2 regions of the Paenibacillus sp. FSL P4-0184 genome follow, and region 2 is predicted to be linked to the other one. Evidence: a T-box and tRNA genes for the amino acid it is inferred to sense, from the RefSeq annotation. Region 2 holds a T-box; the other holds one or more tRNA genes.
What was found. The T-box of region 2 lies ahead of pheS (phenylalanine--tRNA ligase subunit alpha). A T-box ahead of a tRNA ligase gene usually reads a tRNA of that ligase, here a tRNA-Phe.

Region 1: it has a tRNA-Phe gene. The T-box ahead of pheS (phenylalanine--tRNA ligase subunit alpha) is inferred to sense a tRNA for this amino acid. The anticodon was not compared.

Annotation. Positions count from the first base shown of each region.
Region 1 is NZ_JBBORN010000001.1:1,978,753-1,994,353, reverse strand. It holds gene rho (transcription termination factor Rho) at 1-652, shown strand, start outside; gene MKY52_RS08535 (radical SAM protein) at 678-1,955, shown strand; gene rpmE (50S ribosomal protein L31) at 2,087-2,284, shown strand; RNA gene ffs (signal recognition particle sRNA large type) at 2,400-2,668, shown strand; gene dnaX (DNA polymerase III subunit gamma/tau) at 2,806-4,581, shown strand; gene MKY52_RS08515 (YbaB/EbfC family nucleoid-associated protein) at 4,629-4,940, shown strand; gene recR (recombination mediator RecR) at 4,980-5,579, shown strand; gene MKY52_RS08505 (DUF2508 family protein) at 5,716-5,967, shown strand; gene MKY52_RS08500 (pro-sigmaK processing inhibitor BofA family protein) at 6,011-6,268, shown strand; rRNA gene MKY52_RS08495 (16S ribosomal RNA) at 6,571-8,128, shown strand; rRNA gene rrf (5S ribosomal RNA) at 8,253-8,369, shown strand; tRNA gene MKY52_RS08485 (tRNA-Ile) at 8,415-8,491, shown strand; tRNA gene MKY52_RS08480 (tRNA-Ala) at 8,577-8,652, shown strand; rRNA gene MKY52_RS08475 (23S ribosomal RNA) at 8,792-11,720, shown strand; tRNA gene MKY52_RS08470 (tRNA-Ser) at 11,803-11,894, shown strand; tRNA gene MKY52_RS08465 (tRNA-Met) at 11,925-12,001, shown strand; tRNA gene MKY52_RS08460 (tRNA-Val) at 12,010-12,085, shown strand; tRNA gene MKY52_RS08455 (tRNA-Thr) at 12,119-12,194, shown strand; tRNA gene MKY52_RS08450 (tRNA-Asp) at 12,208-12,285, shown strand; tRNA gene MKY52_RS08445 (tRNA-Phe) at 12,352-12,424, shown strand; tRNA gene MKY52_RS08440 (tRNA-Tyr) at 12,434-12,519, shown strand; tRNA gene MKY52_RS08435 (tRNA-Lys) at 12,525-12,597, shown strand; gene MKY52_RS08430 (PucR family transcriptional regulator) at 12,747-13,841, shown strand; gene MKY52_RS08425 (ABC transporter ATP-binding protein) at 13,956-15,077, shown strand; gene hprK (HPr(Ser) kinase/phosphatase) at 15,288-15,601, shown strand, end outside.
Region 2 is NZ_JBBORN010000001.1:271,685-287,285, forward strand. It holds gene MKY52_RS01140 (hypothetical protein) at 1-981, opposite strand, end outside; gene pheT (phenylalanine--tRNA ligase subunit beta) at 1,179-3,623, opposite strand; gene pheS (phenylalanine--tRNA ligase subunit alpha) at 3,967-5,001, opposite strand; T-box leader at 5,062-5,348, opposite strand; gene MKY52_RS01155 (hypothetical protein) at 5,618-8,179, shown strand; gene MKY52_RS01160 (efflux RND transporter periplasmic adaptor subunit) at 8,237-9,604, shown strand; gene MKY52_RS01165 (ABC transporter ATP-binding protein) at 9,601-10,299, shown strand; gene MKY52_RS01170 (ABC transporter permease) at 10,296-11,468, shown strand; gene MKY52_RS01175 (diguanylate cyclase domain-containing protein) at 11,907-13,517, shown strand; gene pulA (type I pullulanase) at 13,578-15,601, opposite strand, start outside.

The DNA.
Region 1 (15,601 bases), 1.7 Mb from region 2:
GAATCATATTAAAGTGGCCGAACTTGTGTTGCAAAGAGCTCTTCGTTTAGTTGAGCACAAGAAGGATGTAGTTATTCTTTTAGATAGCATTACCCGTCTTGCACGTGCGTATAATCTTGTGGTTCCACCATCTGGACGCACGCTTAGTGGGGGGATTGACCCAGCAGCCTTTCATCGGCCGAAACGGTTTTTTGGCTCTGCACGGAATGTAGAAGAGGGCGGTTCACTGACTATTTTAGCAACTGCTTTAATTGATACCGGATCACGTATGGATGATATTATTTATGAAGAGTTTAAGGGTACTGGTAATATGGAGCTTCATTTGGACCGCAAATTGGCGGAACGCCGTATATTCCCTGCTATTGATATTCGTCGTTCAGGTACACGTCGTGAAGAAGTGCTCTTGAGCAAAGAAGAGCTTGATACGATCTGGGCGATTCGCAAAAATATGAATGAATCCTACGATTTTGTGGAGGGATTCATCAAAAAGCTGCGTGATACAAAGACTAATGCTGAATTCTTAGCATCATTTGACGTGGCGGGAGCTAAACAATCGCCAAATGGAACTGCGAGTAGCGGAGGAACTTCCAACAGTGGTACGGCTGCTCGTCGCACAACACGGGCAAAGACTTCTTCAGTACCTACAACTTGAGAATTGATAATAAGAGGAGACTAACATGTATTTGGTATATGCCGACGGGCAAGGAAACGTATATGATCATCCAGAACTGTACGGGTTAGCCCGTAGTGGGGATATGATCGTTGAAATGTTGGAGGAAGAGTTGATTCCGCTGCCTGAAGGCGCCACTCTTGTGGGCTTGCCTAGTACGCGGGCTGTGGGTATGGATCCTGAGACAGGTGAAATGATGGCGTTGCCGGATGGCTCACAGGCTGTAGGCGCGCTGCTGCCTCAGGGCTATACTCGCTTGTGTCTTCCTGGGTATGTAAAGACAGATAAGTCTTACAAGCTTCCACTGTTTGGGTATTCGGCTGTAGTGTGGAAGGATGGCGGGTTCTATGTTGCGGCGGATCCAACCGATAATCCGGAGAAGTGGAACCCACTGAACTGTGATAAACAGGATCTTGAGGTAAGCGTTGGCGAGTTGACTGCCAAATATCCTGATAACCGTCTCTATGAGCATCTTTCTAACTGTGCGCTTGGTTATGAATGCCTGACTTCCTCCAACACCTTCTTAGGGCGTTGGGAGGGCGGTGTACCTGTCTCTTATTCATGTAATGCTGGATGTTTTGGCTGTATTTCTGAGCAGCCTGATGATAGTGGTTTTGTGTCTCCGCAGACTCGTATGAATTTCCGACCAACGGTCAATGAAATTTCACAAGTTATGTTGGAGCACTTGAAGACGCCTGAATCGATTATCAGTTTTGGACAAGGCTGTGAAGGTGAGCCTTCTACGCAGGCAAAACTTATTATAGAAGCAATCCGTGAAGTGCGCTCGATTACTGACATGGGCTACATTAATATCAACACCAATGCTGGCTTAAGCGATCATATTCGTGGAATCGTCGATGCTGGGCTGGATTTGATGCGTGTCAGCACGATTAGTGCTCTAGATGATCATTACAATGCTTATTACAAACCACGTGGCTACACATTGGCTAATGTAGAGAAGTCTTTGAAATATGCTGCCTCGCAAGGTGTTTACACATCGATCAACTATCTGATTTTTCCTGGAGTAACTGATCGCGAAGAAGAGATTGAGGCGATGGTGGAGTTTGTAAGACGTACGGATCTGAAGCTTATTCAGATGCGTAATCTGAACATTGATCCAGAGAGTTATTTGGAGTTAATTCCTCCTGCTAAGGGTGAAATTCTCGGCATGAAGACGATGCTGGAAATTTTCCGGGACGAATTGCCGGATGTTGTTATTGGTTCTTACACACATGTACCACCAGCAAATATGGCTCGGGTAAAGCAACGGCAACTCAACATTTAATAGATTAAATGTACCAATGAATTACCAATGAAACATATTGATCAATTGAATTTTTCGTGCTAAAATACCACAGTGTAATCATATAACTCTGGGTCCGCATGAGGCTTAGGGCATGAGAGGTGAAATTCAAAATGCAAGCAGCAATTCAACCAAAGTATAACTTAACTAAGGTAACCTGCGCATGTGGCAACTCTTTCGAAGCTGGCTCTGTTAAACAAGAGCTTCGTGTTGAAATTTGCTCCAGCTGCCATCCTTTCTTCACTGGCAAGCAGAAGTTCTTGGATGCCGGCGGTCGCGTTGATAAATTCAAGAAGAAATACGGTATCTAATTGGAATAGCCGCTTAGCGGCTTAAGGTTAGATCGAGCCCCCAGCTTTCTCGCTGGGGGCTCATTTTATGTCTTGGAGTTGATTTTTGTCCGAGCGTGAGCTATACTTATCTTCGCCGTGCTAGACGGGGAGGTAGCGGTGCCCTGTAACTCGCAATCCGCTGTAGCGAGGTTGAATTCCTGTTAGAGGTGCTATCGATGTGAGGCCTTGGTTCCTACGGGCTGTGTTGACGGTTGGGTCCTCCGCAATGAGTGCTTATGAACCTGGTCAGGTCCGGAAGGAAGCAGCCATAAGTAAGTTTACTCTTGTGCCGGAGGGTGGCCTAGCCCGAGCAGTCATGTAGGGTTGCCGCTTGGATCGTAGTCATCAATAACAGGTGCACGGTTTATAATTCTGTTTATAACAGCATCTTTGCCACAAGCAAAGATGCTTTTTGTTTTTGGTCAATAGCCCATGAATATAGTATAATAAATTTGCGACAAATGCCGGGAAAGAGGCAGCCTAAGAGAGGGTAATGCATAGTGGAACATATCGCGCTGTACCGTGCTTGGCGGCCGCAGTCGTTTCAAGACATGGTTGGACAACAGCACATTATCCAAACGCTGCAGAACGCAATTCGTGAACAGCGGGTTTCGCATGCCTATCTGTTCAGTGGTCCGCGGGGAACTGGTAAGACAAGTGCTGCTAAAGTCTTAGCGAAAGCGGTCAATTGTGAACGTGGGCCAGGTCCGGAGCCTTGCAACGAGTGTCCTTCCTGCTTGCGAATCACTGCGGGTAATGTGATGGATGTGCAGGAAATAGACGCGGCATCTAACCGGGGCGTAGAAGAGATTCGCGACCTCCGGGACAAGGTGAAATATGCACCTACCGAGGTGCGCCGTAAAGTGTATATTATTGATGAAGTGCATATGCTGACAACAGAAGCATTTAATGCGCTATTAAAGACATTGGAAGAACCGCCGTCACATGCAATGTTCATCCTTGCGACTACGGAACCTCATAAATTGCCAGCGACGATCATTTCTCGTTGTCAGCGTTTTGACTTCCGCAGAGTAGCTTTGGAAGAGCAGACAGCACATCTAAGTGCTATCTGTGAGAAGGAAGGGATTACAGCCGATGTTAACGCATTGCAGTATATTGCCCGCCTTTCTGATGGGGGTATGCGCGATGCAGTGAGTTTGCTGGATCAGATTTCATCTTTTACAGATGGCAAAGTTACGTACGAACAAGTGCTGGGGATGACCGGAGGGATACCCTCTGAGCAATTTGCACGTCTTGCCACTGCCATATTGGAAGGTGATATGGGTCTTCTGCTGGAGCTTGTTGAACAGCTTATGCATGAAGGTAAGAGTGCTGATAAATGTCTAGAGAATCTTATGTATTATTTCCGTGATTTATTGATGATTAAGATGGTACCTGGGGCCGATCAACTGACGGAGCGAGTGCTTAATCCCGCCGAGTTTAAAGATATGGCCACCGCTTTTTCCCGGGATCGTCTGTTTCAGATCGTAGATACACTTAATAAGTACCTGGGTGAAATGAAATATGCTACTCATCCGCAGACTTTGTTTGAAGTCGCGCTGATGAAGCTTTGTAGCTTGCAGCAAGAGGAAAGTGAGACCGCATCAGCTGCTCCGTTAGGTGCATTACAGGCTGGATCAGGGGTGATTGCTCCTGCAGTCCACTCTGGTGAACTGGATCTGCTCAAGAGACAGATTACTGCGCTGGAGAAAAAGCTGGAGCAGGCATTGCAGGCCGGTGGTATTTCCGGAGGTGGGCGAGATGGTGCCTCTTCTGCGAAATCGAATCCGACTCCAAGTTCTGCGCCTAGAATCTCTGCAACCTCCAAAATGCCTCCAAATGTTGATAAGTTTATTGCTGGTAAGGATAGTCCTGATTTTGCAGCTATCTACAAACAGTGGAGTCTTGTCTTGCAAGGGGTAAAAGAGGAGAAGGTAACGGTTCATGCGTGGTTTGTAGACGGAGAACCTGTATCTGTAATGGACGATGCTGTGCTTGTTGCATTTAAGAACACGATTCATCGTGATACAACGGAGAAGCCAGCAAACAGACAGGTCATTGAGAATGTGTTTGCAGCGCGTCTTGGTAAACCTTATAGACTGGTAACTATAATGCAGCGCGATTGGAACGAAGCCGCTCAGAAGTCAGTGGGACAACCTAGCAAAGAAGAGTTGCGGCTAGAGCATGAACATGATACTGCAGATGCGAAATCTGAACCTTGGATTGATGAGGCTATCCAGCTTTTTGGAGAAGACCTTGTTGTCATAAAAGAGTAATGTAAGCATACTAGCGCAAATTGCGCATTCCAAAGGAGAGATGATGTATGAATAATATGAACCAAATGATGAAGCAAGTTAAGAAAATGCAGGAGCAAATGCTTAAAGCTCAAGAAGAACTAGGTGGCAAGGTAATTGAAGGCTCATCAGGTGGCGGTGTAGTTACAGTTCAAGTTAATGGCCACAAAAAGTTGCTTTCTATCCAAATCAAGCCAGAAGCTGTTGATCCGGAAGATGTTGAAATGCTACAGGATTTGGTAATCACTGCAGTTAATGATGCTTTGACTCAAGCTGAAGACCTTGCGAACAATGATATGGGTAAATTTACTGGTGGAATGAAGATCCCAGGCTTGTTCTAATTCACTCACTCCACTTTCGTCTAAAGGAGAATTATTAATTTGTATTATCCCGAACCGCTAGCCAAGCTGATCGATGCTTTTACGCGCTTGCCCGGGATTGGGCCGAAGACAGCCGCCCGGTTAGCTTTTCATGTGCTTAACATGAAAGAGGATGACGTCATTGATTTTGCTAAAGCGCTAGTAAGTGTCAAGCGTAATCTTCATTATTGCTCCGTCTGCTGTAATATTACGGATACGGACCCGTGTAAGATATGTCAGGACAAAACTAGAGATCCTTCAGTAATCTGTGTGATCCAAGACTCCAAGGATTTGGTGGCAATAGAACGAACCAAAGAGTTTAATGGGTATTATCACGTTCTTCAGGGTGCGATTTCACCTATGGAAGGTATAGGCCCTGATGATATTCGCTTGAAGGAATTATTGACTCGTTTGAGTGATGAAAGAGTGAGTGAGCTTATCATGGCGACCAACCCCAACATTGAGGGTGAGGCAACGGCGATGTATATTTCTCGTCTAGTTCGGCCTTTTGAGATTAAAATCACCAGAATAGCCCATGGCTTGCCTGTTGGTGGCGATCTTGAATATGCCGACGAGGTTACCTTGTCCAAAGCGTTGGAAGGTCGTCGTGAGCTATTCTAGTAGCTCTAAAGTCGTGTTTTTCAAAAGGAGGCCCCTTGGGCCTCCTTTTTTTGTTCTAAGTTTGTCCCTATCCCGATATGAATGAGAATAACGAGATGTAATTTTGCATCGAAATTATTCTGAGGAGGAATGAGTAATGGGATGGTGGACCTCATTGTGGCGGGGAGCAGATGAAGAACAGGGTAGAAAAGATACGGAGGGCTGGGAAACGTTGCTGGAGGTTCGTAAGGCGCAATCTGAGTGGGAGAGAGCGTACCTAATGTTTGATGAAGCGTTGGGTCAAGATCAAATTGATTATGCTATTTATATTTTAGAGGCAGCAGAGCGCAAGTATCAGATACATCTCAAACATGCAAAGAGCATTGGATTAAATAGCAGTCAGATGTAGGCGCTAACCAAATGGAAATATAGGAGGGATCAACATGCTAAGAATGTTAGCTATAGGAGTACTGGTCATATCGGTTGTATTGTTGAGTGTAATTGTATTCCGGAAAAAACTTGGCTTTGGATGGCTTAGTCTGTTCGGAGCTCATTTGGTACTGGCTGCGCTCGCGATATATGTAGTGAATTTCTCGGGTTTAATCACACAAGTTCATATTCCCCTGAATCCCGCAACCATAGGCGCAGTAACGGTTCTTGGCCTTCCAGGCGTAGTAATGTTAATAGGATTAAGAATTATTTTGTTTTAATGCTTGACGTGAGTTTGAAAAATATGATACATTAAGTCTCGCCCCTTTGGACAAGATGTTGATTAACAACTTGCTGAAACGGTAAGCGAAAAAAAGAAATTAAAAAAACGCTTGACGAAAACAAAGGTGCTGTGATATATTATAAAGGTCGCTGCTGACAAGCAACGACAACGAAAGATGAGACATTGATCTTTGAAAACTGAACAACGAGTGAGTGGGAAATCACGAAAGTGAAATCCGAAATTAGAGAATTAATTTTCTCGTCAGATGTTTCAAAATGAGCATATCGCTCTTTTCAATACTAATTGGAGAGTTTGATCCTGGCTCAGGACGAACGCTGGCGGCGTGCCTAATACATGCAAGTCGAGCGGAGTTATTTTGAAAGCTTGCTTTCAAAATAACTTAGCGGCGGACGGGTGAGTAACACGTAGGCAACCTGCCCCTTAGACTGGGATAACTACCGGAAACGGTAGCTAATACCGGATAATTTCTTTTTTCTCCTGAAGAAAGAATGAAAGACGGAGCAATCTGTCACTGAGGGATGGGCCTGCGGCGCATTAGCTAGTTGGTGGGGTAACGGCCCACCAAGGCGACGATGCGTAGCCGACCTGAGAGGGTGAACGGCCACACTGGGACTGAGACACGGCCCAGACTCCTACGGGAGGCAGCAGTAGGGAATCTTCCGCAATGGACGAAAGTCTGACGGAGCAACGCCGCGTGAGTGATGAAGGTTTTCGGATCGTAAAGCTCTGTTGCCAGGGAAGAACGTCCGGTAGAGTAACTGCTATCGGAGTGACGGTACCTGAGAAGAAAGCCCCGGCTAACTACGTGCCAGCAGCCGCGGTAATACGTAGGGGGCAAGCGTTGTCCGGAATTATTGGGCGTAAAGCGCGCGCAGGCGGTCATTTAAGTCTGGTGTTTAAACCTTGGGCTCAACCTGAGGTCGCACTGGAAACTGGGTGACTTGAGTACAGAAGAGGAAAGTGGAATTCCACGTGTAGCGGTGAAATGCGTAGATATGTGGAGGAACACCAGTGGCGAAGGCGACTTTCTGGGCTGTAACTGACGCTGAGGCGCGAAAGCGTGGGGAGCAAACAGGATTAGATACCCTGGTAGTCCACGCCGTAAACGATGAGTGCTAGGTGTTAGGGGTTTCGATACCCTTGGTGCCGAAGTTAACACAGTAAGCACTCCGCCTGGGGAGTACGGTCGCAAGACTGAAACTCAAAGGAATTGACGGGGACCCGCACAAGCAGTGGAGTATGTGGTTTAATTCGAAGCAACGCGAAGAACCTTACCAGGTCTTGACATCCCTCTGAATCCACTAGAGATAGTGGCGGCCTTCGGGACAGAGGAGACAGGTGGTGCATGGTTGTCGTCAGCTCGTGTCGTGAGATGTTGGGTTAAGTCCCGCAACGAGCGCAACCCTTAACTTTAGTTGCCAGCAAGTAATGTTGGGCACTCTAGAGTGACTGCCGGTGACAAACCGGAGGAAGGTGGGGATGACGTCAAATCATCATGCCCCTTATGACCTGGGCTACACACGTACTACAATGGCCGGTACAACGGGAAGCGAAGCCGCGAGGTGAAGCCAATCCCATCAAAGCCGGTCTCAGTTCGGATTGCAGGCTGCAACTCGCCTGCATGAAGTCGGAATTGCTAGTAATCGCGGATCAGCATGCCGCGGTGAATACGTTCCCGGGTCTTGTACACACCGCCCGTCACACCACGAGAGTTTACAACACCCGAAGTCGGTGGGGTAACCCGCAAGGGAGCCAGCCGCCGAAGGTGGGGTAGATGATTGGGGTGAAGTCGTAACAAGGTAGCCGTATCGGAAGGTGCGGCTGGATCACCTCCTTTCTATGGAGAATCGTCTTCTGCAATGAAGACATTCAAATCGGAAGTTAAACTTTCACAATAGAACCTTAGGGTTCGAACACTCACTCGTGTTCAGTTTTGAAAGAGCAAGTCTCTTTCGTATGCGTTTGGTGGCGATAGCGGAGGGGTTCCACACGTACCCATCCCGAACACGACCGTTAAGCCCTCCAGCGCCGATGGTACTTGGACCGAAGGGTCCTGGGAGAGTAGGACGCCGCCAAGCGGACAACCATTCTTTGGTTGATTCACAATATTATATATGTTATATGGGCTTTTAGCTCAGTTGGTTAGAGCGCACCTCTGATAAGGGTGAGGTCGGTGGTTCGAGTCCACCAAGGCCCACCATATGACATTATAGAGTAACGAGGCCTCCGAAAAGTAATCGGAATTAGCTTCGAAGCTACACTTCACTTTTTGGAGTGAATTTCATGGGGCCATAGCTCAGCTGGGAGAGCGCCTGCCTTGCAAGCAGGAGGTCAGCGGTTCGATCCCGCTTGGCTCCACCATAATTTTTAATTCAATACCTTCTTTAAACTTGATCCTTGAAAACTGGATACCGAAACGAATTTGCGTTTTAGAACATCTTTTAGCAACTTGTGTAAACAAGTAAATGTTATTAGTGAGATTTTTCTTAGGAAAAATCAAGGTTAAGCTAATAAGAGCACACGGAGGATGCCTAGGCGCCAGGAGCCGACGAAGGACGTGGCGAACAACGAAACTGCCTCGGGGAGCTGTAAGCAAGCTTTGATCCGGGGGTGTCCGAATGGGGAAACCCAGCTGTGGTAATTCGCAGTTACTCATCTCTGAACACATAGGAGATGTAGAGGCAGACCAGGGGAACTGAAACATCTAAGTACCCTGAGGAAGAGAAAACAATAGTGATTCCGTCAGTAGCGGCGAGCGAACGCGGAACAGCCTAAACCTAAGAGCTTGCTCTTAGGGGTTGTGGGACGTCTCACATGGAGTTACAAAGGAATATGGTAGGTGAAGAGGTCTGGAAAGGCCCGCGATAGAGGTAAAAGCCCTGTAACCTAAACTGTGTTCTCTCCGAGACGGATCCCGAGTAGTGCGGGGCACGTGAAACCCCGTATGAATCCAGCAGGACCATCTGCTAAGGCTAAATACTACCTGGCGACCGATAGTGAAACAGTACCGTGAGGGAAAGGTGAAAAGCACCCCGGAAGGGGAGTGAAATAGAACCTGAAACCGTGTGCTTACAAAAAGTCAGAGCCCTATTTATGGGTGATGGCGTGCCTTTTGTAGAATGAACCGGCGAGTTACGTTTAACATGCAAGGTTAAGTCGAGAAGACGGAGCCGCAGCGAAAGCGAGTCTGAATAGGGCGATTGAGTATGTGGACGTAGACCCGAAACCGTGTGATCTACCCCTGTCCAGGGTGAAGGTGCGGTAACACGCACTGGAGGCCCGAACCCACGCATGTTGAAAAATGCGGGGATGAGGTGGGGGTAGCGGAGAAATTCCAATCGAACTCGGAGATAGCTGGTTCTCCCCGAAATAGCTTTAGGGCTAGCCTCGGTATAAGAGTAGTGGAGGTAGAGCACTGATTGGGTGCGGGGTCCGCAAGGATTACCAAGCTCAGTCAAACTCCGAATGCCATATACTTATTGCCGGGAGTCAGACAGTGAGTGCTAAGATCCATTGTCAAAAGGGAAACAGCCCAGACCATCAGCTAAGGTCCCCAAGTGTGTGTTAAGTGGGAAAGGATGTGGAGTTGCACAGACAACCAGGATGTTGGCTTAGAAGCAGCCACCATTGAAAGAGTGCGTAATAGCTCACTGGTCGAGTGACTCTGCGCCGAAAATGTAACGGGGCTAAACACACCACCGAAGCTATGGCTAGATACGTATGTATCTGGGGTAGGGGAGCGTTGTATGTGGGTTGAAGGTGTACCGTAAGGAGCGCTGGACAGCATACAAGTGAGAATGCCGGTATGAGTAACGAAAAGATCAGTGAGAATCTGATCCGCCGAAAGCCCAAGGTTTCCTGAGGAAGGCTCGTCCGCTCAGGGTAAGTCGGGACCTAAGGCGAGGCCGAAAGGCGTAGTCGAAGGACAACAGTTTGAAATTACTGTACCACCGTAATCCGCTATGAGCGATGGGGTGACGCAGGAGGGTAGTGACGCGGACTGATGGATATGTCCGTCTAAGCAGTGAGGCTGATGTGTAGGCAAATCCGCACATCGTTAAGGCTGGGCTGTGATGGGGAGCGAAAATTATAGTAGCGAAGGTCATGATCTCACACTGCCAAGAAAAGCCTCTAGCCAGGAGAAGGTGCCCGTACCGCAAACCGACACAGGTAGGCGAGAAGAGAATTCTAAGGCGCGCGGAAGAACTCTCGTTAAGGAACTCGGCAAAATGACCCCGTAACTTCGGGAGAAGGGGTGCCCCGGTAGTGTGAATAGCACGAGGGGGCCGCAGTGAAAAGGCCCAAGCGACTGTTTAGCAAAAACACAGGTCTGTGCGAAGCCGCAAGGCGAAGTATACGGGCTGACGCCTGCCCGGTGCTGGAAGGTTAAGGGGAGTGGTTAGGGGTAACCCGAAGCTATGAACCGAAGCCCCAGTAAACGGCGGCCGTAACTATAACGGTCCTAAGGTAGCGAAATTCCTTGTCAGGTAAATTCTGACCCGCACGAATGGCGTAACGACTTGGGCGCTGTCTCAACGAGAGATCCGGTGAAATTTTAATACCTGTGAAGATGCAGGTTACCCGCGACAAGACGGAAAGACCCCATGGAGCTTTACTGCAGCTTGATATTGAATTTGGGTACGATCTGTACAGGATAGGTGGGAGCCGTAGAAATCGGAGCGCAAGCTTCGGTGGAGGCGCCGTTGGGATACCACCCTGATCGTATCTAGGTTCTAACCTAGTACCCTTACCGGGTACGGGGACCGTGTCAGGCGGGCAGTTTGACTGGGGCGGTCGCCTCCTAAAGAGTAACGGAGGCGTTCCAAGGTTCCCTCAGAATGGTTGGAAATCATTCGAAGAGTGCAAAGGCATAAGGGAGCTTGACTGCGAGACCTACAAGTCGAGCAGGGACGAAAGTCGGACTTAGTGATCCGGTGGTACCGCATGGAAGGGCCATCGCTCAACGGATAAAAGCTACCCTGGGGATAACAGGCTTATCTCCCCCAAGAGTCCACATCGACGGGGAGGTTTGGCACCTCGATGTCGGCTCATCGCATCCTGGGGCTGAAGTAGGTCCCAAGGGTTGGGCTGTTCGCCCATTAAAGCGGTACGCGAGCTGGGTTCAGAACGTCGTGAGACAGTTCGGTCCCTATCTGTCGTGGGCGCAGGAAATTTGAGAGGAGCTGTCCTTAGTACGAGAGGACCGGGATGGACGTACCGCTGGTGCACCAGTTGTTTCGCCAGAAGCATGGCTGGGTAGCTACGTACGGACGGGATAAGCGCTGAAAGCATCTAAGCGTGAAGCCCCCCTCAAGATGAGATTTCCCAATTAGTAAGACCCCTTGAAGACGACGAGGTAGATAGGTTGGAGGTGGAAGTGCAGTAATGCATGGAGCTGACCAATACTAATCGGTCGAGGGCTTATCCTATACTTAAAACGTAAATTCAATTCGGATTCAGTTTTCAGGGAGTCAAATTCCTGTTTGGATTGCTGTGGTACTGATATCGTTTGGAGAGATACCCAAGTGGCTATAAGGGGACCCTCTGCTAAGGGGTTAGACTGCGTAAGCGGTGCGTGGGTTCGAATCCCACTCTCTCCGCCATTTTCAATCCATAGCATTTCTAATTATTGTGGCGGTGTAGCTCAGCTGGCTAGAGCGTACGGTTCATACCCGTGAGGTCGGGGGTTCGATCCCCTTCGCCGCTACCATAATACCTGGAGGCTTAGCTCAGCTGGGAGAGCATCTGCCTTACAAGCAGAGGGTCGGGGGTTCGATCCCCTCAGCCTCCACCATTATTACTTTTTTAGAATTACTTTTTACACCGTGCCGGTGTAGCTCAACTGGTAGAGCAACTGACTTGTAATCAGTAGGTTGGGGGTTCAAGTCCTCTCGCCGGCACCATTATTATCAATGCGGAACCGTGGTGTAGTTGGCCTAACATGCCTGCCTGTCACGCAGGAGATCGCGAGTTCGAATCTCGTCGGTTCCGCCATTTTTTTCCACAAGACTAGGGTGGGAAGTTTAATGCTACCACTTTATTTTTATGTCAATTTAATATGGCTCGATAGCTCAGTCGGTAGAGCAGAGGACTGAAAATCCTCGTGTCGGCGGTTCGAATCCGTCTCGAGCCACTTTTTCCTGGGGGATTAGCGAAGTGGCCAAACGCATCAGACTGTAAATCTGCTCACGTACGTGTTCGGTGGTTCGAATCCATCATCCCCCACCATTTATGAGCCATTAGCTCAGTTGGTAGAGCACCTGACTTTTAATCAGGGTGTCGAAGGTTCGAGTCCTTCATGGCTCATCCCAAACAGAAAGTCATCACCTTATGGTGGTGGCTTTTTTTGTGTTTTATGGTTGTATTATAGTAGCGCGCTACTGTAGCGATTAACATAATATAAGAGAATATGCTAAAATAGGCGAAAAGAGCAAAAGTGGTGGAGCATGGTGACTATGGATAGTGAGACATTGCGGAAAAAATTAGAGCAGCTCACCGGAAAGAGAACCGGAATCAAGCAGTTAGGGAGGCAGCATTCAGCTTCTCTTTTTAGCATGGGATTAGAAGGACAGGATCAGCTGGTAATCCATGAGGGTCATCTCTGGGCACCTTTGTATGAGAGTGACGGACGTATAACCGCTGTCTGGGTAGAAATGGAGGGGCTCACCTCTCTGGAAGTACAACTGGTCAACTATGCAGTTCGAAATTTTGCTATTGCACTTAAAGCTACAGGGCTTAGAGAAGAAGGTGAAGTGGAGGCGCGGCAGCTTGGCGCTTGGTTGAACACGGAGCTAGAGCAAGAGAAGAATGACACTGAAATTCCCGATGAGATCACCCTAAAGGGACGTCTGTTCGGAGATATGATTCCATTCCTCCTTAGTAGTGAGATTGCCCATAGTCCACAGATCTCTTATCGTTCACTGATGAAATTACTGCGTAGCTATTTTGAGAACGAAATTCTGCTCATTCCCCTTCAAGAGAAGGAATGGTTAATTTTAGCTCGTAAAGAATTACTTACGGGCGGGGATGATAAGGATGATGAAGAAGAGAGTGTAGATGATCTTCTAGCACAGACTAGTATGGGGTTACATGAGCTGATAGCTAGTGAATGGGTAGGGGTATTCCATTTGGCAGTAGCTCCGGCTATAGTCCCTGTTAAGGGATTGACTGGATCTGTAGCTTTGCTCAGGGAGACGATTGTTCTCGGTCGTATTTTTCAAGTAGGAGAGTATATTCATTTACCTTGGGAACTGCATTTGGAACGTCTGGTTAACAGCATTCCTGATGTACGCCGCAAACAGTTGCTTGGACAAATTGGTGACTATTCCTCTGTACTATCAGATAAAGAAATGCTGCTGACTTTGGAGACCTTTTTTGAGATGGACTGTAATGTAAGTGAAACCGCCAAGAAGTTGTATATCCATCGTAATACGCTGCTTTATCGTCTGGATAAGATAAAACAAGAGACCGGAGCAGATGTACGAAGCTTTGGGGACGCTGCTATTGTTAAGCTTACTATGCTTTTGTATAAAGTGACGAAAAGGAAATAGGTTTTTTGTGAACCTTACAAATAGCCATAGTGTCCCGACTGGGGTAATATAAATGTACAAGGAAACAGATTTTTTATATTAACTAATTAATAATTAACTCGAGGGGGAAATACAATGGCAGGCGTACGTTTAGAGCATATTTTCAAAAAATACCCGGGTTCAGATAAAGCAACAGTAATCGATATCAATCTTGATATTAAAGATAAGGAATTTCTAGTATTGGTTGGACCTTCCGGTTGCGGTAAATCCACAACTTTGCGTATGATCGCTGGTTTGGAAGAAATCTCCGAAGGTAAAATGTACATTGGCGATCGTGTAGTTAATGACGTTGCACCTAAAGACCGCGATATCGCGATGGTATTCCAATCCTACGCCCTGTATCCGCATATGAGCGTATACCAAAACATGGCTTTCGGTTTGAAACTTCGTAAAGTGAAGAAGGATGAAATCGACAAGAAAGTTCGCGAAGCTGCTAAAATTCTTGATATCGAGCATTTGCTAGATCGTAAACCAAAAGCGCTTTCCGGTGGTCAACGCCAACGTGTCGCTTTGGGACGCGCTATCGTACGTGATCCACAAGTCTTCTTGATGGATGAGCCTCTTTCCAACTTGGATGCTAAACTTCGTGGTCAAATGCGTGCTGAAATCACTAAACTGGTTAAGCGCCTTGAAACTACTTGTATCTACGTAACGCATGACCAAACAGAAGCTATGACAATGGGTGATCGCATCGTAGTTATGTATGATGGTATCATTCAACAAGCAGCTTCCCCTGAAGAGTTGTACAATGAACCTACAAACTTGTTCGTAGCTGGATTTATCGGATCCCCTACTATGAACTTTATCAATGGTACTTTGTCCGAAGTGAGCGGTTCTATCCGTTTCCGTGCTGAGAACCTTGATGTTGAAGTACCAGGCGGAAAAGCTCAAATCATCCGCAACAAAGGTTACATCGGTAAAGAAGTAATCATGGGCGTTCGTCCAGAAGATATCCATGAAGAGCCAGTATTCTTGGAAGCTTCCCCGAACACAATCTTCACTTCATTGGTTGATGTTACTGAAAACCTTGGTCACGAAATGCTCCTTTACTTGAGCGGCCTTGGTAAATCTACTGTAATCGCTCGTGTAGATGGACGTTCCACTACTCGCGAAGGCAGCAAGCCTAAATTGGCTATTGATATGAACAAAATTCACTTCTTTGATAAAGAATCCGAAGCTAACATTTTGTTGGGATAAGATTGTAAAGATCTTTTCTCTCTTGATAAAGCCACCCGAAAGGGTGGCTTTATTGTTTAGATGGCCCCTGTTTGGTTAGGCGCTAAGATTGCATTCATAAGCGTTATCAATTAAGATAGCAGGAGAATTACCTCCGGAATGTAAAGAGATCGCTGCCAACCGGACGCAGTAAGCGGACAAATACCGCAGGTGACGAAAGGACGAAATTACATGGCTAAGAAAGTAAAAGTATCTGAATTGGTACAGCATTTTCAATTAGAGGTTATTTCCGGCCAGGAAGGTCTAAAGAGACCCATTACAGTCGATGACCTGAATCGCCCTGGACTAGAGATTGCTGGTTATTTTGAATATTATCCAGAAGAACGTGTTCAATTGCTAGGCAAAACAGAACTCGCTTTTTTCTCCATGCTGCCCGAAGCTGAGCGGAAAAGCCGACTTCGTGGAATTTGCAATGATAACACACCTTGTATTGTAATTACACGTGGTTTAGAAGTGCCTCAGGAGTTAATTGACATAAGTAATGA
Region 2 (15,601 bases):
AAGTTGTCCTGTTCCACCACGAAGCTCAGCCAACTGTTTCTCGAGCTCTTGAATGTTTTGCTTATGTCTATGTTCCTGAGTACCTTGTGACTGACGAAGTTCCTTATTCTTAGCAAGCTCCCGTTGTAATGCTTCCCGTTCTTCAGCCAATTCCTTGCTTAGCTTCGTTGTCGTGCTCTCAAGCTCCTTACCCAGTGTCAACTTCGTCTTCTCGAGTTCCTTACCTAATGTTGATTTGGTTTCCTCAAGCTGTTTCTCTAAGGTTGACCTGGTCTCGGTTAACTCAAGCTCCAGAGCAGACAAGGAGTCTGAATTCTCCTTAGTCAGCGTCTCACGGATGTTCTCCAGCTCTTGCAAATGCGCTGCCTTCTGCTCTTCCAACTGCTGTAGACGGATGGCTTCTGCATTTGCTAGTTCCTCTCGATGATTCTCACGCATAGCAGACTGTTCAGCCTCATAACTTGCCCGCAGTGCCTGCAGCTCCAGCTCACGCGCAAGCAGCTCCTCTTCCAGCTTCTCTCGTGCGGCTTCAGCCGCTTGGGTCGCCTCTTGCAGCTGGTTAGCATGTACCTTGCGCTCATTCTCCTGAATCTCCAGATGACGCTTGCGCTCTTCTTCAACCGCAGCAATCAGTCGTTCAGCTTCTTCCTTAGCCGCCGCTTCAAGGCGTTCATATTCTTCTTGCCGCTCCCGCTGAACCTCCAGCAGGCGAGATACTTCCAATCGCAGTTCACTGCGTTCACCAGTCATCATGTTGAGTTCATTTTTAAAATCCTGAACCTGAATAGCCTGCTCCGCCATATGTACTGCTGCAAGCACCGCTATGCGCGGCGTATCCAGTCTGTTGTGTGATTTAGAAATCGAGCGCATATGTTCGTCAACATAACGGGCCACTTGTTTCATATATTCAGTGCTGCTTCCGACGAGTTTATAGGAAGTTCCGTATATCTCCACGGCGACACGTGTCCGGTCCATAGCCACAGTTGTGCCCTCCTTTGTATGTGTGCGGATTCTAAGTTAGTCTTACTGTTTCTATTGTAGCTTTTTTCTTAAGCATTTGGCAAAATCCCTTGTATTCAATAGATTCGCTGATATCCTCCGCATTTCACTCTACCCAGAAAAAGCCGCAGCGAATCTCAGTTTCTAAATGGATTCGCTGCGGCTTTACACAATTCCTGCTATTTTCTTAATTCTGCACCAAAAGTTTGTTGAAGGACTGATAATAGCTTATCATGCACCTCTCCAACCTCTTCATCTGTCAATGTATGTTCACCGTGACGATACAGCAGGGAGATCGCAATACTCTTCTTTCCACTCTCTAGCTTGCCACCAGTGTACACGTCGAATACCTGTACGGATTGCAGCAAAGTTCCTCCGTTTGCACGGATGGAAGCTAGCAGATCGCCTGCTGGTACCGTTGAATCTACAACCACTGCAATATCCCGTTCCATACCTGGGAAACGTGGAAGCTCATTATATTGCAGACGGCTTTGCGTGTTATCATACAGCGGCTGCAATAGAATCTCAGCTACATAAGTATCCACTAGATCAAGCTCTCTTTGCAGTTCCGGATGAAGCTGGCCCATAGTTCCAATCTTCACACGACCCTCGTCTCCGACTAAATATACCGACGCGGAACGTCCAGGATGATACCCTTCTGGACTATCTCCCTCGTAGATAATTCTGTCTGTAAGACCCAAATAAGCAAATACTGATTCCAGCGCACCTTTCAAATCAAAGAAATCTACAGGCTGTGCAGAAACGTTCCATTGCTTCACGGTTAGGCTACCGCTAAGCAACACCCCCAGCACCGGCAGCTCACGCGGCTGACGAGTCAACTGTTCCTCATCTGTGAAGAAGACATTGCCGATTTCAAACAACGCTAGGTCGCTTTGACGACGGTTGGTATTATAGCTAGCAATATCCAATAGTTGTGGCAGAAGGCTAGTACGCAGTACACTGCGTTCTTCACTCATTGGCATAGCCAATTTAACCGCTTGTGAGCCTTCTGATAACTCAGGGAACATTTTGCTTTGTTTCGGCTGGATGAAGGAGTAACCCATCACTTCCTGATAACCGCCATGCGACAACAGGCGACGCAGTTCACGGCGGAGTGATTGCTTATGCGTCAATGCGCCTGGCGTTGTAACACCTTCAATCAGAGTCGTTGGAATATTGTCATACCCGTACAGACGAGCAATTTCTTCGATAAGGTCAACATCATAGCTGATATCGCCACGTCTAGTTGGCACCTGAACTTCGATCAATCCTTGTGCGGTATCCCCGCATTTGAAATGTAGACGACCAAACAATGTCTTCACTTCTAGCAAGGACAGATCTGTTCCGAGATAACGGTTCAGCTTCTCCAAGGACAAAGTAAGTACCTTCTCTTCTCCTGCGACTGTTCCTGCTTGCACAATTCCTTCATGCACAGATCCGCCAGCATAACGTGCAATAAGTACTGCAGCGCGATTCAATGCAGGGATCACTGCATTTGGATCCACTTCTTTCTCGAAACGAAGCGATGCTTCCGAGCGAAGTCCCAGTTGACGCGAGGTTTTACGAACGGTTCCTCCGTCAAACTTAGCGGATTCCAGAACGAGATTTACCGTCTCAGCAGTAACTTCCGTATCCTGACCTCCCATTACTCCAGCCAGAGCTACAGCCTTAGCTCCATCAGCGATAACGAGCATATGTGGCTCAAGCTTCCGTTCTTGGCCATCAAGTGTAGTCAGGACTTCACCTTCATGAGCAAGACGAACGCCGAGTTCTCCGCCTTCTATTTTATCTGCATCAAAAGCATGAAGCGGCTGTCCGTATTCGAGCATCACATAGTTAGTGATGTCTACGATGTTGTTAATTGGACGAATCCCTGCCGCCATCAGACGATTCTGAATCCACAGCGGGGATGCTGCAGGTTTAACACCTGAGATATAACGAACTGCGTAATGACTGCAATGTTCTTCATTCTCAATCTTAACGGAAATAGATTGAGCAGCTGCTCCGCTGATCTCAATCATTTCACTCGCAGGATCAGGTAATTTGATGTCACGTCCAAGAATCGCGCTCACTTCATAAGCAGCACCAATCATACTTAGACAGTCTGAACGGTTCGGAGTCAGATCGAATTCCAGAATTTCATCATCTAGACCCAGCAACTTTGAAATATCTTGACCGATCTCTGTACCTTCAGGAAGTACAAGAATTCCTTCTTGCTGCTCCTTAGGAAGCATTTTATCATTGAGTCCCAATTCTTTAGCCGAGCAGATCATCCCTTGTGATAACACCCCGCGCAGCTTCGCTTTTTTGATATCCAGCCCTGGCAGCTTAGCGCCAACAAGAGCTACAGGAACGGTTTGTCCCGCAGCTACATTCTTTGCACCACAGACGATTTGCAGATCTTCACCTTGACCTGCATCCACGATACATACGTTCAGTTTATCCGCATCAGGATGCTTTTCCTTCGATTTCACATAGCCGGTTACGATGCCGGAAATCCCTTTATTGCGGCGCTCTACTCCGTCAATTTCAATGCCGGCAGCGGTAATCTTCTCCGCTAGCTTTTCGGCGGTTACTCCTTCAATCGATGTATAATCAGCCAACCATCCGGTTGATACTTTCATGTCCGCTCACTTCCTTTATGTTTCAGATGTATTTATCTACTTGCCGTTCGATCTGCTTCCTGTGGGAGTAGTACAATTTAGGATTACTCGATCAAAGCTTCATACCCGTCCTATTTAGAGCAGTCACTACGAAAAATATTGGACTTCCGATCGCTGTTATCCTCAGATTTCCTGATTAGAACCGCTTCTCGTGGTAGAAATCCGAGGATAAAGGCGAACGCTAGCGCTTCTACAGTTCCAAAATTCCTCTCCGTTCCTTCTATTAATAGTGTTTTATTAAGCAAGATCAGTAACCCAATTACTACTTACTCCTAACCCGTCAGCCAGCTCGCCCACCAAAAATCTAAACGCCCTTGAACTGCTTTACAAAACTCATATCGTTGTTATAGAAATGACGGATGTCATCGATGCCGTATTTAAGCATAGCAATCCGCTCAACACCCATACCAAATGCGAAGCCGCTATACTTAGCAGGATCATAGCCACCCATTTTCAGAACATTTGGATGCACCATGCCGGCGCCAAGGATTTCTAACCATCCGCTTTGCTTGCACAGTCTGCAGCCATCCCCGCCACATTTGAAGCAGCTTACATCCACTTCAACGCTTGGCTCGGTGAATGGGAAGAAGCTCGGACGAAGACGAATGTCTGTATTCGGGCCGAACATCTCTTGTACGAATTGCTGCAAGGTGCCTTTCAGATCACTCATCCGAATGTTGCTTCCAATAACCAAACCTTCAATTTGATGGAACTGGAAGGAATGCGTTGCATCGTCATCATCGCGGCGGAATACTTTACCCGGGCAAATGATTTTAACTGGAACTTCACCGTTCATAGCCTGCATAGTACGAATCTGTACCGGAGACGTTTGAGTACGCATAAGCAGGTCATCCGTTAAATAAAAGGAATCCTGCATATCACGTGCCGGGTGATTTTTAGGCAGATTTAGGGCTTCAAAGTTATAATAATCGGTCTCCACTTCCGGGCCTTCAGCCACACGGTAGCCCATACCAATGAAAATATCCTCAATTTCCTGAACCACTCTGCTAAGCGGGTGAACGCCCCCTTGCTGCATGCGGCGACCCGGCAGGGTTACGTCTACTTTTTCAGCCTGTAGACGTTGCTGAGTCTCTTGCTGTTGAAAAGCCTCTTGCTTCGCTCCAATAATCTCCTCAATGGCACTACGCACCTGATTTGCTACTTGCCCGATAACCGGACGCTCCTCAGCACTAAGTCCTCCCATACCACGTAGAACTTCTGTAAGCTCGCCTTTTTTACCGAGATATTTCACTCTTAGGTCATTCAAAACCTGTGGATCCATAACCTCCTGCAACTTAGCCAGCGCCTCAACCTTCAATGCTTCCAACTTCTCTTTCATGGCCGTGTACAGCCCCCTTCAATCATTGTCTAGTTCAACAAAAAAAGGCCTTTCCTCCCGGTAAGGGACGAAAAGACCGTGGTACCACCCTTGTTAGACAAGCTGATCTGTTCCCCTTAAGAGCTTCATTCCCTCTTTTGGCTGGACAGATACTTATCTCACTTTATACAGAAATAACGGTCTGTGACCGGTTTCCCCTACGCTTCCTTACAAGGCAATCTTAAGGAATTCAAGGAACTGCTCCGGAGTGAACTTCGACAGCTCTGTATCCTAGAAACGCTCTCAATCACCGGCGTCTCCTCCCTGTAAGTCAGGCACTGTGTACTCTTCTCCATCACTGCATTTCACAATTCAATCTAATTGTCAGGTATCTCTTTTATGCAAGAGATATGTCTGTTTATTATATGCAAAATCTGTCGTTTTGACAAGTTCAAGCATAATTAGGGCAATTTTTATCTGGCTTTAAGCTGGCTTTAAGGTTCAGAGCCATTTTGGGGACTTTTTTTCAGCTAACGTTCAGCGGAGCTTGATAATTTCCATTATTAAGAAGGCATGGTTGTACTCAATCATAAATCACCTTCAAAATACAAGGACTTTCATACCGGGAGGGAATTACATGCATGCACGAAGAACAAAAGTAGCTGTGATCATACTTAGCGCAGCAGTTCTGAGTCAAGCTTCAGCGTATGGAGCATACGCTGCATCAACGACTACTTCATCCACAAAAACAGCAACTGCCAATACTGTATCCACTCTGGATAAACTCGGCTCGATAGCTTTAAAGAGTAACTTTAGTGTGAAGCTGACCGATGTTGGCTTTTTGACTCAGGATGGCGGCAATATTCTTACATACACCCTCAGCTATAACAATGGGAGCGGAAGCAGCATCAATCTTGTGGACTATTTCTCTAAAGTAACTACTGCCGGAGGAACCGTTATCCAAGGAAGCCCAGTAACCAGCAGTGCAACCATCAAATCTATCCCCTCCAAAAGCAGTCAATCCGTAACCTATTACGCAAACGTCGGTAAATCTACATTTTTAAATGGAGTGAAGATTTCAGTATTCGGTTGGGATTTCAGCAGTACCGATTATCAAAAAAAGCTGGGGACCTTCACCTTGCCTGTGGCTTTTTCACAAGCGGTCGCTAGAGGCCAAAGTAAAAAGATAACCTTGAATAATCAGCCCGTAACAACCAAAACGGAAAGTCTGCAAATTTACAAATATAACGGTAAGGTATACGCCAAAGTAGGTGTGAGCTTAACCAATCAAGGAACCAAAGTGCTAAGTGATCCTGGACTTAAGGGATACCTCGCATCTGCAGGAGGATCTGTATTTGAATTAACGCTTGATGATGCGAGCAGTAACTACAAAGTACAGCCACAGGAAAAAAAGACGATCTACTACATGACGGAAATTCCCTCTTATATGAAGACAGACAATATGACTCTGCAGTTTGCTGGAGAAGATACCTCATTAAAAATAGCTTTGCCCATCGTCACCTATAACCTTCCCGCTGCTACCACACCAGATCTTGTCGTAGCTAGCAATGTCATCAAGAAGCTTACGATCAACAATAATACTGTCGAGACGCAGTTAAAAAGCGCCAATGTCTATGCCGACAACGGCACCGCGAAGTGGACGCTGCAATTTCGAGTAAAAAATAGCGGCAACAAGGCGATTACTTTGCCTGCTTATGAGTTTACCGTTAAAGCCGCTGAAGGATACAGCTTTCCGGTGGACACGAAGGCTTTCGCAAACCTTACACTCAAACCCCTTGAAGAAAAAATAATTGAGCTCAGTGCAGAAGTTCCGCTAACGATAGCTCAAGGAACGCTACAGCTGCAAATGACTGAACCCGCTGTAGAGGGTAAGATCATTTTTCCTACGGCCTATTATCAGATTCCTTACACACTCCAAACTAACAATTGGCAGGATACAGAATATGCGCTGGAGAACAGTCACGGCACATTTGCTGTCAAGCTTGAGAACATCCAGCGGCTACCTTGGGCAGACAAAGATCAGCTTGTAGCTAAAATCAATATTCGCAACACGAAATCGACCTCTGTGCAGCTTCCTGCATTTACAAGTGTCATTAAAGCTGGTGAGAGTGATATTAGCAGCACTTCCCAAGTTGTCACAGAAAGCACGCAAACCATACTCGGGCCAAATGAATCCGCAGACGTTTATGTCGTGGCCAATGTTCCTTACACCTACCAGTTCAATCAATTAAAAATAACGCTGCAAGAAACCTCCGGCGAAAGCAAAATTAATTTTCTTTCTTTAAGTACAAATCAGTTGGACAGCCGTGTTCAGGAAGTTGCAGCACTAAATTCCTTCCAAATTGACCTTGAAAGTAAAAAAGCAGAAGTGTTAGAGCGCCGGACAACGGTTTATCAGGGTGCGAGCTCCAATATCATGTACACAGAACTGGAAATGAACAGTGAGGAAACACGTAAATCGGAGCAGGCTCAACTCGTAGCTTATTACAAAACGCCTGACAATCAATATTACGAAGCCGAGGTCAACCAGTCTACAACTTCCACGAGCCCTAACGGAAAAAATCTGGTTACCGTCTGGACTAAGCTCCCACTAGGAGTAGATCCTTCTCAGCTTGTTCTTTATGTCGGTGAAGGGGTATCCGAAGGAAAACTTACGGCTCCTGGCGGGAAATCAACGGGATATATCAATACGGTGTCACTGGGACTAAATAATGTTGCGGTAGAGTCAAAAAGCAATCTTTTGGATGTAGAATTGTTCCCTTATACCCTATCCGTTACAAATGCAGTCGCCACCGTCACTGGTGGAAAAGATACGCTAAGCACTGTCCTAACCTACAACCTGTCGAGCAGCACGCTTTACGAATCGGGTACCTATGAGCACAAGCTTGTACTAGAGCTGATCGACCCCTTCGGACAAACGATGGAGAAGACATTAACACTGGGCACAGATCTACCATTAGGGAACTTCAAGTCATACACCACAACATTCACAAGCAATCTTTACAAAACTCTAGGTGGCGGCGCGATCCGATTGAATGTATACGACGAATTCCAAGGTCATCGAAATTTGCTAGGAACTGGGACCTATGTTGTCACTTATCAGGCAGCGTCAACGACTTCAAACAACAATTCCACTTCAAACACCGATTCTAGTGCTAACAATCCATCCGACACTTAGTAAGTGCGCGAGGGTGACCTAAGTTAAAAGAAATTTGATGATCTATGGAGGAAAGAAATGAAGAAGAAAAAAGTGTTGCTCTGGACCATCGGAGTAGTAGCTGTAGCAACAGCCGGATTGTTGGTGTATACATTTTTGCCTGATAAGAGCAGTCAGGCTGCTGAAGTGCCCGTTAATACAGCCACGGTTACGAAGGGCGATATCGTAGTAAATGTATCTGGAGCAGGCTCCGTCACGGCCACTGAAACAGGAAAAGTGAAAACGAAGGACGCTGGAACCGTAGCTGAGGTGCTTGTCAAAGAAGGCGACAATGTGAAAAAAGGTCAGACATTAATTACCTTCGAAGGCAATGATTTGAGCGACAATCTCAAGCAGGAACAAACCTCTCGTACCTCGCTTGAAGAGGATCTTCAGGACAAGCAGGAGCAGTATAAGAAGCTTGCTGTGGCAGGTGCCTCCGAGGATGAATTAGCCAGTGCCAAACGTTCGATTGAAAAAGCGAAAACGGATATCGCTTCTCAAATCGAAAAAATTGCAGCTGTACAAGAGGATATGATCCCTCCAGATCCCCTAACCGCCCCTATTGACGGAACTGTTACAGCAGTTAACATAGCCAGCGGTGAAAAAGCGATGGATGGCTCTGAACTCATCGATATCACCGATTATGCTAATTTAAGCGTCATAGTGCAGGTGGATGAGCTTGATATTCCTACAGTGAAAATAGGGATGCCTGCTATCATTTCATTGGATGCCCTGCCCGACACTGAATTCAAGGGAAGTGTTACTAAGATTGCCAAGGAAGGCACCGTCTCGAACGGAGTCTCCCTCTTCGATGTTACCGTTGGCTTAACCACCTCCGAAGGTGCCCTTGTAGGGATGTCGGCAGAAGTTTCAGTTACAACAGCTGAGAAAAAAGATGTGTTAACCGTACCTATTGAAGCTGTTCAAGAAAGAAATGGCAAGTACACAGTTTCTCTCCCTTTAACAGCGGATTCAACCGATTCCTCAAAAGCCTCTAGCGAGGGCCAAGCACCGATGCCTAGCGGGGCTCCTGATGCTCGCGATGGCGCTATGCCTAGTGGAGCGCCTGATGCTCGCGGCGGTACTATGCCTAACGGAGCAGCTGGCACAAGAAACCGTGGAAATAGTAATCAGCGAACAGTTTCCGTCGAAGTGGGCATCCATGATGAGAGCAGTATTGAAATTGTCAGTGGGCTTAATGAAGGAGACAAAGTGATCATCCCTACTGTCATCTCTACCAAAACAGGTACAACTAGTACTGAGATGCAAATGCAAGGTGGCATGGGCGGTATGGGTGGCGCCGGTTTCGGCGGCGGCGGCTTTAGTGGCGGTGGTGGCTTCAGTGGAGGAGGTGCTGGTGGCACGGGTGGAGCACCTGGTGGTGGCGGAGGTGGCAGTAGATGAGTGCTTTAACGCCACTGATCCAAGTCCAGAATATGACCCATGGCTATACTATGGCCGGAGAAACTATGACGGTACTAAAAAATCTTTCCTTTACAATCGACTTCGGAGAGTTCGTCGCGATTATAGGTCCTTCCGGTTCTGGTAAATCAACACTAATGAACATGCTCGGATGCCTGGATGTATCGGATGAGGGAAGCTATCTTCTAGACGGACAAGAGGTTCGCAAGTTATCCGACAACAAGCTGGCAGTTATCCGGAATGAGAAGATCGGCTTTATCTTTCAAAACTTCAATCTCCTCCCCAAGTTGTCTGCTGTCGAGAATGTGGAGCTTCCGCTAATATACCGCGGCCTCTCACATCGAGAACGTAGAGAAACAGCGCAGCAAGCACTCCTTAAAGTTGGTTTGGAGGAGAGAATGCATCACCGACCTTCTGAGCTTTCAGGAGGACAGCAACAGCGTGTAGCGATTGCGCGAGCCATGGCTGGATCTCCCCCGATTTTACTTGCAGATGAACCTACCGGGGCGCTTGATACGCGAACTGGACAAGAGGTCATGCAGATGATACGAGAATTAAATGAGCAGGGTCATACAATCATCCTAATCACACATGACCTCGAAATTGCAAAGCAAGCGAAGCGGATCATTCGTATTCAGGATGGCAACCTCGTAGAAGATCGGAGGAATGCGAGGTGAAATTATTTCAAAGTATGCGGATGGCTCTAAAAAGTATTTACAGCAGTAAAGTAAGAGCTTTTTTAACGATGCTGGGTATTATTATTGGTGTATCATCCGTTATCATCCTCGTTTCTGTGGGGCAGGGAACTACTTCTCAGATTACGGAGCAGCTTAATGGACTCGGAACAAATCAACTGACGGTAAACATCACTGGCCGTGGGGCTACCACCTCCCTCACCTATGAAGAAGCCTTGGCACTTGGAGATATAGAGGGGATAGAAAATGTAGCTCCTGTGATCAGTGGCAACGTTACAGCCAAGCATAATACTGAGAATGTCAGCGTTACTGTTGAGGGCATTACACCTTCTTATGAGGACGTTAAGGATTTTCATGTACAGTCAGGACGTTTCCTGCTTGATATTGATACGGAGTACCGGCAGAAGGTAGCGCTAATCGGCACAGGTACGGCTGAGGATTTATTCGGTACAGATGATCCTGTAGGCCAAAAGGTACAGCTAAACGGGATCAGCTATAAAATCGTCGGTCTTTTGGAAGCGAAAGGCTCTAGTCTAAGTGGTTCCAACGATGATATCTTATTGATCCCTATAGCTACTGCAGAACGTCAGTTAAAAAGCAAAGGCGTACGTTCCATCACAATTGCGACGACTTCAGCAGACACTGTAGCTACCGTAAAATATAAACTAGAGAGTACACTGGATGCTAAATTTAATTATGCGGATAATGCTTTTAGTGTCTTTGACTCACAAGAGATGCTGGATACTGTAAATTCTACGACAGCTACGCTTTCAATGGCACTTGCGGGAATTGCCGGCATTTCACTGTTTGTCGGGGGGATCGGCATTATGAATATTATGATCGTATCCGTCAATGAAAGAACAAGAGAAATTGGTATCCGCAAAGCAATCGGCGCCAAAAAGTTCGATATTCTCGCTCAATTCATGATCGAATCCATTGTGCTTAGCGGATTGGGTGGGGTGATCGGTGTTGGCATTGGAGTCGCAGGTAGTTGGTTACTAGGAAAGTACACTTCACTTACAGTATCCATTGCTTGGGATATGGTACTGATATCTTTTGTTTTCTCCTTGCTTATCGGCGTGATTTTCGGAATGATGCCTGCGAACAAAGCCGCACGGCTTCGCCCCATTCATGCACTACGTAACGAATAGTAACTTCAAGTCAGCTGCCTAGTCATTATTATGACTAGGCAGCTTTTTTAACATAACAGAACGCATATTTTTGGGGCTGAGCTGGGTATCATTTACGAAGGCGTTGGGTAATAGGATTTATGGATTTGAATATAGATAAGGCAATAGGCCCATACCATAATCATTAAAATTTTTTATTATTGATATTTATTTGAGGAAGCGATTGCTCTATAAGTAGGACGTCCTATATACTTGTTGTACTACAAACTGCGATCCACACACAATTTATCTTTCCCATGCCTCAATTCCCACTATGTTACAACACCTCTTTTTTTTACATAATCACTCTCAACATCTTTGCCTGAAAATAAAACACGCCTGCCACAAATGGAAGTTCCGCAGGTTATAGGTTAGCAGCAATAAGATTTGTTAAACATCTTATGCGGGGAGAAGATGACCGTGGCTGGATTTTTCGATATCAAAGTAACACGCAAACTAATCTTTATTTTTGCTGCGATCTCCATTCTACTGGTTGGGATTAGTGTAGCTTCTTTACTCTATCTAAATCACACTATTAACAGAATGTCAGATTCTTTATATGAAGATGTATTTGAGAACTCTGAGCTCATACTGAGCGCTGATCGTGATCTGTATCAAGCCGCAATCGCTCTCCACTCCTCCATGAGCTCGAACCTCACTGACGCTGAACGTGATCAGTTCATTCAGGAATTTAAGGACAATAATCAACAAGCACAAGAACGGGTAGGCCTAGCAAGTTCAGACATCAAATCTATCAACAAACCCTACAGTGATTTGAAACAGACAAATATACTTACTGAATTAGAGAACGAGCTCCATGCCTTCGAAACATCCCTAGTCCTATGGAAGAGTACAGGGAGTACATTGATTGCTGAACGGATGCAAATCGGATGGGACCCTGCTTCATATCATGCTGTAAGTCTGAACATGCAGTTAAATGAAGTCAGAACTCATCTGGATCAATCAGAAGACCTGATAGACACCTACGCTTTACAAGTAACAGATGGGTTCCAAGATAAAAAGAGTGCACTCTTTGCGCTATACTCATTGGTCTTCTTTATTCTGCTTCTAGTTATTATTTATCTGGGTCGCAAAATCATTTGGCTCAAAAATGAAATGCTGGAAGAACAAACACTCTATCAGCTAATCGGTGAAACCATGTCTGACTTTATTATTTTGACTGATCCTAACGGGTTGATACTGTATAGCTCCCCTTCACATTCAAGTATTCTCGGCTATGTTCCTAAAAAGGGTGACCCACTCTCCAACTACATTCGCGAACCGGAAATTGCTTGGGCTAAACTAAAGAGTGTCGTTCAAGGAACCCCTCGTATCTCAGAGCTACGAATGCGTGGAGCTGAAGGGCAATGGGTATGGCTGGAAACGAAGGTGTCGCCTGTTCGGGGAAGTAATAATTTCCCAGCACAATTTATGTTAGTGTCCCGTGAAATTACACAACGGAAGCAATACGAAGAACGATTACATAAGCTAGCCTTCTATGATCATTTAACCGCGATTCCCAACCGTGCTCATTTCAAAATGTACATGGAGAATCTCATCAACCAACCCGAGGAACGGAGAAAGAATATTGCACTCGCATTACTGGATTGTGACAGATTCAAGCAGTTAAACGATACCTTAGGACATCTGGCTGGAGACGAATTTCTCCAACTGCTCTCTCGAGAGCTTTTGCAAACGGTTAAAGGTGTAGGCCAGGCGTTCCGGATTGGCGGTGATGAATTCGCAGTGGTACTGCACCGATTTACCTCTCCAGAAATGTTAGATGAAATGCTACAACGTTTGCTTAAGTTATTCAACAAATCTTGGTCTATTGACAATGGATCTAGCTTCCACACCTCCGCAAGTATTGGTGTAGCCCTATTTCCTGAGCATGGAGGCAGTATTAATGAACTTCTGCGTGCCGCAGATCTAGCGATGTACCTTTCCAAAGACCATGGAGGGAATGAAGCTAATCTCTACTACGAGCTTTTAGATGTAGGTTTATCCAACCAGATCATCGGAAAACCATAAGATCAACAAAAAGAGCTGTTCCGGGGTATAACTAACCCTGAAGCAGCTCTTTTTTATTTTTTAACTGGTTAACTGCAAATGATCATCTGAGATCCCATCATTCTCCTGATCACGATCTATAACCATGACCTTGATCAGCTCGTCATCCTTGGAACAATCAATGAAGCGATCGCCATCCCCATCTTTCTCTTCCCAGTCATTAAGTCGTAATATATACCCGATAGAATCTGTATCTGGCAACACCTCAATTCGTGCAACTGCACGCCCATCCTCCATATACCGAAAGTCGCATTGTCCATCCTGAATTCCTGTATCCCAAACCCAAAGATTCCAGCCTTGATATTTCCCATCTGGCCGTTCATAGTGTACTTCGATAATTTTGGACCGACGTGCTGGCTCACCACATTCATCATAGAGTACCATCATCGACAAGCCTTCAATTTCCACCTCGCTACCTGCAACCTTTCGGAATGCTTCTGTCCCCGCTCGGGTATGATCCACTACCACGTTCCAACCGTTATTAGCTTCAGGAAGAGATAGCTTTACTCGATCATTATTGGCGTTAAAGATGACTGTTATATTGTTCCAGAGGTCGCCTCCTGCATGATTTCTAAGCAGGTACGACACGATCCCCCCATCACAGCGCAGAAATTCTAGCGAACGCTCAATTTCCTGCCGACCATGTAGACGAAATGCCGGATGTATACGCCGCAGTTCGATCAAACCTTTATAATATTGAAATACAGGCTTAAACATACTTTTCATATTCCAGCGGATCGCGTTAATCGTATCACCGCTACGATAGCTATTATGATCTCCAAATTTACTGCGCAGTAGCTCATCACCGGCATGCAGGAATGGAATCCCTTGCGAGGTCAGGATGATTCCATTTGCAAGTAGGGATCGGCGCACGGTCTCATTGCTGAGAATATTCTCCAGATCTACATTCACGTAAGGATTAGCCCGTGAAACGGCATCCTGAAATCCCCCTTGAACGGTAAGCACCTTATCCCATAAATTCAAATTGTCATGGGCCGTTACATAGTTCACCGATTCCACTGGGGAGTCTGTAAATTCGTGGATGGCTCCTTTGATTCCGGCTGCAATAGCCCCTTCTTTGCCATATTCCCCTGTAATGAATCCCCGTCCCCATCCATCACTATCACCTTTGATCGCGGAACGAAAGTTATCATTGAAGACAGCATATCCTTTCCCCCGCTGCACACCTTTTAGCGTCTTTGTTGCCAGTGGAGAATCTCCACCTGTCCAAGGTTCGCCATATAACAGCAGATTAGGATTCACCTCAAGTCGAAGCTCTTCCGTTATTTCACGCATGGTCACACTATCCATCAGACCCATAAGATCAAATCTGAAGCCATCAATATGATACTCCGTAGCCCAGTAGGACAACGAATCCTTAATATATTTGCGTACCATCGGACGCTCTGTAGCCAGCTCATTACCAACTCCCGAGCCATTAGATAAACGTCCCAAGAAGTCACGGCGATAGAAGTAATCTGGGACAAGCGGCTCGAAGGGGCCCTTCTCCACAGCGTACGTGTGGTTGTAAACCACATCCATAATCACTGAAATCCCACGACTATGCAAAGCCTGAACCATTTCTTTAAATTCCCGGATTCGTAGACCTGGATCGGTAGGATCAGTGCTATATGATCCTTCCGGTACATTATAATGCTGAGGATCATATCCCCAATTGTAGTCGGTATGTTCAATGTACGAACCACGCTTTATTACACTTAACTCATCTACGGTCTGGAAATCAAACACGGGCATCAGATGTACATGGGTGATACCCAATTCAACCAGATGATCAATACCTATTGCATTTCCTTCCGAATCTCTTAAGCCAAATTCGGTAAATGCTTTGAATTTGCCCTTATAGTACATGCCAGAGCTCTCATGTGAGGAGAAGTCACGCACATGCAGCTCGTAAATAACCGCGTCTGCAGGATGCTGCAATGGAGGAGCAACGTCCTTCTCCCAATGCTCAGGATGGGTCCTGCGCAAATCAACGATTGCTGTTCTTAAACCATTTGCCGATACGGCAGTTGCATAAGGATCTA